DNA from 3 places in the Streptosporangium sp. G12 genome. Region 2 is predicted to be linked to each of the others. Evidence: predicted binding sites of a transcription regulator. Region 2 holds the regulator's gene; each other region holds the start of a gene.

Region 1 (3,271 bases), on a different contig from region 2:
GCGGCGCCTGGTGAGTGCGGCGCTCAAGTGCCGCGGAGGACCGTCATTCGACCTCGACGGGAACCCCGCCGGTGATGCGGACGAGCTCCTCGAAGGAGGTCGGGAAGACGGTGTGCGGATGGCCGGCGGCGGCCCAGACGACCTCGTGCTTGCCCAGCCAGGTGTCGACCAGGGTCCTGACCGGCGCGGGGTGGCCGATCGGGGCGACGCCGCCGATGACCTGGCCGGTGGCCGCCCGTACGAAGGCGGGGTCGGCGCGCCGCACCTTCGCCACGCCGGCGGTCCTGGCGATCAGGTCGGTGTCGACCCGGTGGGCTCCGCTGGTCAGCACCAGGAGCGGCTCGCCGTCGGCCTCGAATATCAGGCTGTTGGCGATGGCGCCGACCTCGCAGCCGAGCTGCGCGGCCGCGGTGGCGGCGGTCGGGGTGGCCTCCGCGAAGACGACGATCTCGCCGGGGACGCCGTGCTCGCGCAGGACGGCGGCGACCTTCTCGATGTTCGGATGCAACTTTTCTGGCACGCGGCCACTCTAAACAGATTGACCGTTGATTGCCGCTTTATAACCGGCGGCCTGCACGGGGAACCCGTGCGCTATGGTCCCTTGACCTGATCCATAGTGATATGAGGAGTTGATTGAAAGTGGGGGTTGGACAGCGGCAGGGAGTGGCCGCGCTGATGACGGCGGGGGCCGTGCTCCTCTCTTCCGCGGGCGTCACCCTTTTCGCGGGCGCCGCCGCGGCCCAGACCTCGGCCTCCCCGGCCGTCTCGGCCGTGACGGCGACGGGGGCGAGCCCGTTCGTCGCACCGGGCAAGACGCTCAAGCTCGGCGCGAAGGGCGCCGCGGTGAAGGTGCTCCAGACCCGGCTGGCCGAGCTCGGCTACGCCCCGGGCAGGATCGACGGCCGCTACGGCGGGGCGACCCTGGCGGCGGTCTGGGCCTTCCAGAAGGTCAACGGCGTCACCCCGACCAGCACCGTGGCGCGCAGGACCTGGGCCGCCCTGGAGGCCCCGCTGGCGCCGAAGGTGCTCGTGCCCAACGGGAAGCCGACCCGGGTGGAGGTCAACCTCGCCAAGCAGGTGATGGTCCTCTACGTCGGCGGTGTGGTGAAACTGGTCAGCCACACCTCCTCCGGCAGCGGGATCTCCTACTGCGAGACGGCCACCTGGGAGGGCAGGGCCCAGCGGTTCTGCGGCGACGCCCGCACGCCGACGGGCGACTACAAGACCACCTGGCGCAGGGACGGCTGGCACAAGTCCTACCTCGGCCAGCTCTACAACCCGATCTTCTTCAACGGGGGCATCGCCTTCCACGGCGCGCTGTCGGTGCCGCTGGCGCCCGCCTCCCACGGCTGCGTACGGCTGCCGATGCACGTGGCGGAGGTCCTTCCCGGTCTGCTCGGTACGGGAGTGCCGGTGCACGTCCGAGGCAGGTTCGCCCGGTAGGGCGGAGGGACGGGCGATCCGGCGGGCGTGACCCCGCCGGTCGTGAACCGGGGCCCCGGGAGACGGCGATCTCCCGGGGCCCTTTCGCGTGCCCGCACGCACCGATCTCCCCGGACTCGCGTGTGCCCTCACATACCCGAAGATCGAACTTTTGTTCGCCGTTTTACTTGACAGTATTAGTGATCGAATTTATGTTCGATGTGATGGCACGGGGCTCGCGGCTCGTGTCCGAGGGCGGCCGATCCGGTCCACGTCGTCGGCGGAGACGATCGGGCCAGGTCAGGACGGGCGGGGAGAGGGGAAGCTCCTCGTCCGGCCGTCCGGTGGATTTGTCGGTGGGGTCTGCGAGTGTGATACCACCGGCGAAAACGCCGGAGCCGCTTGCGACCAAGGAGGCTGAAGCACTATGACCCCTCGGCTCAGCGATTCCGGTGGGCCCCGGTTGTCCCCCACGGTGCGGGCGCACCTCTCAGACGCGCGCGACTGCCTCGAAGAGGCCGCCGCCGCCCGGACTTCCGCCGCGCGTTACGTCGCGGCCCATCTCGCCGCGCTCAGGGCGGCCGCTGCCGTCCTGGCGGCCCGTCCCCGTCCGATGGAGGGCCGCAGGAGGCGCAGGCTGCGCAGCGCCTGGGAAATGCTGCCCGAGGCCGAGCCCCGCCTGGCCGAGTGGGCACCCTACTTCGAGACGAGCGCGGCCAAGCGGGCCGCCGCCGAGGCGGGCCTGACCCGCACGGTGTCCTCACGAGACGCCGAGGAGCTCATCTCCGAGGCGGAGCGTTTCGTCACCGCCGTGGAGAAGCTGCTCGGCGTGCCGAGCCAGCCCATGCTCCCCGGCCAGGTCCCCCTAGCCGGTTAGAGCCGGAGCGGCCTCCCACCCGGGGTCGCCGCCCGGGCTCACCGGCGCCGTCCCCGTACGTCTCCGTGCCCACCGGTCCTCCCGGGCGGGGCACGGAGACGTACGGGGACGTTTTTCGCGTCGCCTGCCCCTCGCGTCGCCTGACCTCGCGTCGCCCGTCCATCGCGCCACCCGCCCAGGGCGCCCCCGGGCCGCCCTCACCCCGTCCGTTCTCACGCCGCCGCCGTGGAGTTCTGGCGGGCGGCGCGGTGACGTAGCAGGAGCATGGCGGCGTCGTCGCTCAGCGGCCTGCCCACGTGGTCGAGCAGGTCGGCGCGGAGGGCGTCCAGCGAGCCCTGGGGGTCGTCGCCGTCCAGCAGGTGCGCCCGCTCCAGCAGCGGGTAGAACTCGCCGGTCCCGTCGCGCGCCTCGATGACCCCGTCGGTGTAGAAGAGCACCTGGTCGCCCGGCTCGAACGGGATGTGGTGCGGCTGCGGCTCACTGGCCTTGAGGGCGCTCATGCCCAGCGGGAGCGCCTCGTCCGGCGGGTCGGCGAACCAGATCGCGCCCTCGGCGTCGAGCACCATGGGCGCCGGATGGCCGCAGTTGATGACGGTGATGGTGGAACCGCCGCTGATCTCGGCCAGCACGGCGGTCACGAACTGCTCGCCGGACAGCTCGCGGGTCAGGGCGTTCTCCAGGCGCGCCACGACGCCCTGGAGCGTCCTCTCGTCGTGGGCCGCCTCCCGGAAGGCCCCGAGCACCACGGCGGCCGTCTCCACGGCCTCCAGGCCCTTGCCCTGGACGTCTCCCACGATGATCCGAACCCCGTGCGGGGTGGTGACGACCTCGTACAGGTCGCCGCCGATCCTGGCCTCCGCCGTGGCGGAGGTGTACGAGACGGCCACGCCGATGCCCGGTCCCGCGCGGCGGGGCACCGGGCGCAGCAGCACCCGCTGGGCGGCCTCGGCCACCGAGCGCACGTCGGCGAGC
Region 2 (3,271 bases):
GTGACGGCGCGATGGTCAACTCCGGCCCGCTGGACGGCCTGGCCAAGGCCGAGGCGATCCGGAAGATCATTGAGGTGCTGAGCGAGCGGGGCACCGGACGGTTCACGGTCAACTTCCGGCTGCGCGACTGGCTGCTGTCCCGCCAGCGCTTCTGGGGCTGCCCGATCCCGATCATCCACTGCGCCGACTGCGGCGAGGTCCCCGTCCCCGACGACCAGCTGCCCGTCACCCTGCCCGACATGCGCGGCGAGGCCCTGGCACCCAAGGGCGTCTCCCCGCTGGCCTCGGCCGAGGACTGGGTGAACGTCTCCTGTCCCAAGTGCGGCGGCCCGGCCAAGCGCGACACCGACACGATGGACACCTTCGTCGACTCCTCGTGGTACTTCCTGCGCTACGTCGACCCGGCGTACGAGGACGGCCCGTTCGACGTCGAGCGCGTCCGCAGGTGGGGTCCGATCGACCAGTACATCGGCGGCGTCGAGCACGCCGTGCTGCACCTGCTGTACGCCAGGTTCTTCACCAAGGTCCTGCACGACATGGGGATGATCGACTTCGTCGAGCCCTTCACCCGCCTGCTGAACCAGGGGCAGGTCATCAACCAGGGCAAGGCGATGTCCAAGTCGCTGGGCAACGGCGTCGACCTGGGCCAGCAGATCGACGCCTACGGTGTCGACGCGGTCAGGCTGACCGTCGTCTTCGCTGGGCCGCCCGAGGAGGACATCGACTGGGCCGACGTCTCCCCGGCGGCGTCGCAGAAGTTCCTGGCCCGCGCGTTCCGGGTGATGGCCGAGGCCGGCGCGGCCTCGGCGCCCGGGGTGGACGTCACCGCCGGAGACCTGAACCTGCGCAAGGTCGTCCACCACACCATCGACGAGGTCACCAAGCTGGTCGACTCCCACCGCTTCAACGTCGCGGTGGCCCGCATGATGGAGCTGACGAGCGCGGCCCGCAAGGCCATCGACTCCGGGCCCGGCGCCGCCGACCCGGCGGTCAGGGAGGCCGCCGAGACCCTGGCGGTCATGCTGTCCCTGGTCGCGCCGTACGCGGCGGAGGAGGGCTGGGAGCGGCTGGGGCACTCCGCCTCGGTCGCCACCGCGGGCTGGCCGGTCGCCGATCCGGCACTGCTGGTCCAGGAGTCGGTCACCTGCGTCGTCCAGGTCGCGGGCAAGGTGCGCGACCGGCTGGAGGTCTCCCCGGAGATCTCCGAGGCGGACCTGGAGGCGCTGGCCCTGGCGTCGGAGAAGGTTCGGTCCTTCCTGTCCGGGGAGCCGCGAAAGGTGATCGTCCGCGCGCCCAAGCTGGTCAACATCGTCCCCTAGGCGGCCGGGGAAGCCCTGAGAACGCCGGATGGGCGGTATCCCGTGTCGGGACACCGCCCATCCGGCGTGTCGCGCGTCCTCCGGCGTGTCGCGTGGAGGCCGGAGGCGCGTGGTATGGAACTCGCCTCGGGACGACGTGTTTCGAAACTCGCTCAGCAGGCGCGGAGAAGAACGGTCCGGAGCTCGCCCCGGAACGCTCGCGTCAGAGCTTGCGGAGGACCGCGACGACCTTGCCGAGCACGGTGGCCTCGTCACCCGGGATCGGGTCGTAGTTGGGGTTGTGCGGGACCAGCCAGACATGGCCGTCTCTGCGCTTGAAGGTCTTGACCGTGGCCTCACCGTCGATCATCGCCGCGACCACGTCGCCGTTGTCGGCGACCGGCTGCTGGCGTACGACCACCCAGTCGCCGTTGGCGATGGCGGCCTCGATCATCGAGTCACCGGTCACCTGGAGGAGGAAGAGGGTGCCCTCGCCGACAAGCTGCTTGGGCAGGGCGAAGACGTCCTCGATGCTCTCCTCGGCGAGGATGGGACCACCGGCGGCGATCCGGCCCACCAGGGGGACGTAGGCGGCGGTCGGGCGGCTGACCGGGGCCTCGTCCTCGCCGGAGTCGGGATCCACCCACAGCACGGGCTCGCCGGGAAGGCGGACCTCCAGGGCGCGGGGGCGGTGCGGATCACGCCGCAGGTAGCCCTTGCGTTGCAAAGCCGTCAGCTGGTGCGACACGCTGGAGGTGCTGGTGAGCTGCACCGCCTCACCGATCTCCCGCATGGACGGCGGGTAACCGCGCTGCTGCACGGAATCGCGGATCACCTCAAGGATCTTCCGCTGCCTGGGGGTGAGGCCAAGGGAGTCACGCCTTCGCACCGCCAGGTCGCTGGCGGCCGAACCGTTCTCGTTGTGCTGGCTCATACGAACTCCTCGCCTCCCGGTCTGTATTTAACACGTCGCACACAGCGACCATACCTCGGCCGAAGATCATATTCAAACAATTGTTCGAATGTCCTCGAAATCGGCGACGCCGTGGTGTACAACATCGTACGGGAGTTCGATCGACATCGTGTTCGATTCGCCGATCTTTCTTCGACATGTGTTCGGCCAGGTCGAGGGGATGGGGGTCACCATGAAACCGACCACGACGACACCGCGATCCAGGACCGTGCCGGCATCCCGGGCGGCGCGGCGCTCACCGGAGGCGCCGCGCCTGCGGCTCGTGCCGCCCCCGCGACCGGAGCCGGAGCCGGAGGTCGCGCGAAGGTCCGAGGCGGGGCCCGGGCCGGGGTCCGGGCGGGGGTCGGCGCCGGTGTCGGGACCGCTGCCGGGGCCGCGCCCCGGCCGTGGGCCGGGGCGGAGGTCCGGGCAGGGCCTCGAGCGGGTGTCCGAGCGGGCGTCTGGGCGCGAATCCGGACAGGCGGCCGCCCGTGAGCCGGGGCGGAGGTCCGGGCAGGGGTCCCGGCCGGGGGCCGAGCGGCTGTCCGGGCGTGAATCCGGGCAGGGGTCCGGCCGGGAGTCCGGGCGGTCGTCCGGGCGCGAGCGGAGACGGCGACCCGGTCGCGAGCCGGGCCGGAGGCCTGGCCGTGAGCCGGAGCGGGGGCTCGGGAGCGGATCCGGGCCGAGGAGGGCGCCGGGATCGGCGGTGGCGCCCGTGGTGCGGGCCCGCCGTTCCGGCGTCGCCCGTCCGTCGTCCGTCCGGCGGCCACTCCGGCTCACCAGGCGTGGAAGGATTGTGGCGGTGACGGTGCTCGCGCTCCTCACCCTGGGGGTGCTCTGGATCGGCGGGCGCATCGACATGGCCTCGGCGGGCGGGCGACCGGACCTTGAGGGCCTTCCCCGGATCACGGTGCACGCGGGCGACACGCTGTGGGAGATCGCGGACGCGTTGACGGAGGAGGCCGACGCCGGCCCGATGGTCCGTCGTGTCATGGACCTGAACGGGCTGTCCGGCTCGACG
Region 3 (3,271 bases), on a different contig from region 2:
GCTCGGCGACCCCGTAGAAGTCCATGTGCGCGACGAAGCCGAAGCGGTCGCGCAGCGGCGCGGGAAGCATGCCGGCCCGGGTGGTGGCGCCGACCAGGGTGAACGGGGCGATCTCCAGCGGGATCGCGGTCGCCCCGGGACCCTTGCCCACCACGATGTCGACGCGGAAGTCCTCCATCGCGAGGTAGAGCATCTCCTCGGCGGGCCTGGCCATCCGGTGGATCTCGTCGATGAACAGGACCTCGCCCTCGGAGAGGGTCGACAGGATCGCCGCGAGGTCGCCGGCCCGCTCCAGCGCGGGCCCCGAGGTGATCCTGAGGGGCACGGAGAGCTCGGTCGCGATGATCATGGAGAGGGTCGTCTTGCCCAGCCCGGGCCCGCCGCTCATCAGCACGTGGTCCGGCGGCCGGTTGCGCCGCAGCGCGCTCTGCAGCACCAGCGACAGCTGCTCGCGCACCCGCGTCTGGCCGATGAACTCCTCCAGCCGCTTGGGCCGCAGCGCCGCCTCGATGTATCTCTCGTCGCCCTCGGCGTCCGGCGACACCAGATCACGGTCGGAACTCACGCCGCCCCTCCCCTGCTCGCCGCGCGGCGGAACCGCCGGAGCCCCTTCGGGCACCGCGTGGCGGCCCCGCCCACCGTCTCCCGGCACACGTCCCGTACGGCGCGCTCGCCCCTCATCGCACGCTCAGCGCGCGGAGCGCGGCCTTGAGCAGGGCCGCGACCTGCGGGGTGCGGCCCTCGGCCAGCTCGGCGGCGGCCTGCGGCTCGACGGTGGCGACCGCCTCGTCGGCGTCTCTCCCCGAATAGCCCAGACCGACCAGCCCGGAGTGGACCTGGGCGCGCCAGGCGGGCGCGGCGGCGCGGCCGTCGAGCGCGGCGCTGACGGCCTCCTCCGGCGTGCCGAGCTTGTTCTTGAGGTCGACGATGATCCGCTGGGCGCCCTTCGGGCCCACCCCGGGGACCCTCGTCAGCGCCTTGACGTCGGCGGAGGCCACCGCCACCCGGAGCGCGTTGGGAGTGTGCACGGCCAGCATCGCCAGGGCGACCTTGGGGCCGACCCCGCTCGCCGTCTGCAGCATCTCGAAGATGCCGCGCTCGTCGTCGGTGACGAAGCCGAACAGGGTGAGCGACTCCTCGCGGACCACCAGCGAGGTGGCGAGCCTGGCCTCCTCGCCCGTCCTGAGCGTCGCCAGCGTGCCCGGCGTGCAGTGCACGAGGACCCCCACCCCGCCGACCTCGACGACCGCCCCGTCAGCGGTGATCGCGGTCACCTGCCCTCGCACCGAGGCGATCACTTCGCGGTTCCTCTCGGGTGTCCGGCCCTGCCACGGCCTCGGAAGTAGGCGGCGGGGGTGGTGGTGGCGCCCGCCGCCTTCGCGGCGGCCTCGGCCAGCCTGCTCTGGGCCCCGCCCCGCCACACGTGGCAGATCGCGAGGGCGAGCGCGTCGGCGGCGTCGGCGGGCTTGGGCATGGCGTCCAGCCGCAGCAGCCGGGTCACCATCGTGCCGACCTGCTGCTTGTCGGCCGTGCCGCTGCCGGTGATGGCGGCCTTGACCTCGGACGGCGTGTGCAGCGCGACCGGCAGGCCCCTGCGGGACGCGCACAGGATCGCCACGGCGGAGGCCTGCGCGGTGCCCATCACGGTCCTGAGGTTGTGCTGGGCGAAGACCCGCTCCACGGCCACCGCGTCGGGCCGGACCTCGTCGAGCCACCGCTCGATGCCCGCCTCGATCGCCACCAGCCGGGCGCCGATCTCGTCGTCGGCGGGGGTGCGGACGACCCCGACCTTGACCAGGCTCAGCGGCGCGCCGGGCCTCCCCTCGACGGCGCCGAGCCCGCATCGGGTAAGCCCGGGATCGACCCCCATCACCCGCAACTCGGGCAACCGCACCGACACGCCTCCGCTCGCCGAACACCTGTTCGGTGGCAGACTCTACCGCGTGGGAGCGGCCCGCGCACGGCTCTTCCCCGGCCCGCCGGAGCAGCCGCGAGCGGGTCCCGGGCTCACAGGTGCTGGGCGGCGGGTTCCGCGTCCTCGGCGTCCTCGTCGCTCTTCTTGTCGCGCAGCCGGTCCAGGCGGTTCATCACCGGCGAGGCCGAGATCCCGTGGATGGCCAGGGAGGCCAGCACGGTGAAGGCGACCACGGCCCAGAGCTCCTCGGCGGGCACGCCGAAGTCGGCCTGGCCGAGGGCGTAGGCGAGGTAGAACAGCGAGCCGATGCCGCGGATGCCGAAGAACGCCGTCGCGACGCGCTCGCGCGGCCCCGCCCTGCCGCCCAGCTCGGCGAGCCAGCCGGTCAGCGGCCGGATGACCAGCAGCAGCAGGAGGCCGACCGCGGCACCCCGCCAGGTGAGCGCGGACAGGCCGCCCATCGCGACGAAACCGCCGAGCAGCATGATCAGCCAGGCGGTGAACAGCCGCTCGAGCTGCTCGATGAAGCCGTGCAGCACCCCGTTGTAGCCGTGGCTGCGCTCGGCCGCCCTGATGGTGCAGGCGGTCACGAACACCGCGATGAAGCCGTAGCCGTGCACCAGCTCGGTGAGGCCGTAGGCCAGGAACGTCGCGGCCAGCGCCACGAAGCCGTCGCGGTGCTCGGCCAGCCGCAGGTCGGACTTCTGGGCGCGGAAGAAGAGCCGCCCCAGTCCCTTGCCGATCAGCAGGCCGCACACCACGCCCGCGGCGCACCGGTAGAGCAGGTCCACCAGCGTCCACTCGGCGATCCAGCCGACACCCCCGCTGACGGCCAGCGCGATCGCGGCGTACACCAGGGGGAAGGCCAGGCCGTCGTTGAGGCCCGCCTCGGAGGTGAGGGTGAAGCGGACCTCGTCGTCGGCCTTCTCCGAGTCGACGGGCTCGCCGACCTGCACGTCGGAGGCGAGCACCGGGTCGGTCGGCGCGAGCACCGCGCCCAGTAGCAGCGCCGCGGCCAGGGGCCAGCCGAGCAGGCCGTACGCCGCGGCGGCCACGGCGAGGACGGTCAGCGGGAGCGTCCACCCCAGCAGGCGCCAGGTCGAGGACCAGTCGTGCCGCCCGAAGGGCCGGTTGATGGCCAGCCCGGCGCCCATGAGCGAGATCAGCACGCAGATCTCGGTGGCGTGCTCGACCAGCGCCCGGTGAGCCACCGGATCGGGATCGGGCAGCTCCAGGGGCAGGGCGTAGAGGAGGAGGCCGCCCAGCAGGCAGGCCAGCGGGAGCGAGAAGGGACGGCGGTTGAGGAGCCGCGGCAGCGTGGCCGCGAGCAGCGCGGCGACCCCCGCCACGGCAAAG

The links. Region 2 encodes LexA, which represses DNA repair genes until DNA is damaged. Its sites were predicted from a motif close to TCGAACANNTGTTCGA; they were not measured.
Region 1: a site for LexA is predicted at 1,587-1,602, ahead of ACVCAG_RS02610 (SAV_6107 family HEPN domain-containing protein). Genes of this name have one in related genera too.
Region 3: a site for LexA is predicted at 1,912-1,927, ahead of ruvC (crossover junction endodeoxyribonuclease RuvC). Genes of this name have one in related genera too.

The regions. Positions count from the first base shown of each region.
Region 1 is NZ_JBRIQO010000001.1:622,894-626,164, reverse strand. It holds gene ACVCAG_RS02620 (YbaK/EbsC family protein) at 44-520, opposite strand; gene ACVCAG_RS02615 (L,D-transpeptidase family protein) at 640-1,443, shown strand; gene ACVCAG_RS02610 (SAV_6107 family HEPN domain-containing protein) at 1,850-2,299, shown strand; gene ACVCAG_RS02605 (SpoIIE family protein phosphatase) at 2,512-3,271, opposite strand, start outside.
Region 2 is NZ_JBRIQO010000005.1:313,941-317,211, reverse strand. It holds gene leuS (leucine--tRNA ligase) at 1-1,319, shown strand, start outside; gene lexA (transcriptional repressor LexA) at 1,522-2,232, opposite strand; gene ACVCAG_RS10485 (LysM peptidoglycan-binding domain-containing protein) at 3,053-3,271, shown strand, end outside.
Region 3 is NZ_JBRIQO010000001.1:47,665-50,935, forward strand. It holds gene ruvB (Holliday junction branch migration DNA helicase RuvB) at 1-565, opposite strand, end outside; gene ruvA (Holliday junction branch migration protein RuvA) at 678-1,298, opposite strand; gene ruvC (crossover junction endodeoxyribonuclease RuvC) at 1,295-1,879, opposite strand; gene ACVCAG_RS00225 (cation:proton antiporter) at 2,008-3,271, opposite strand, start outside.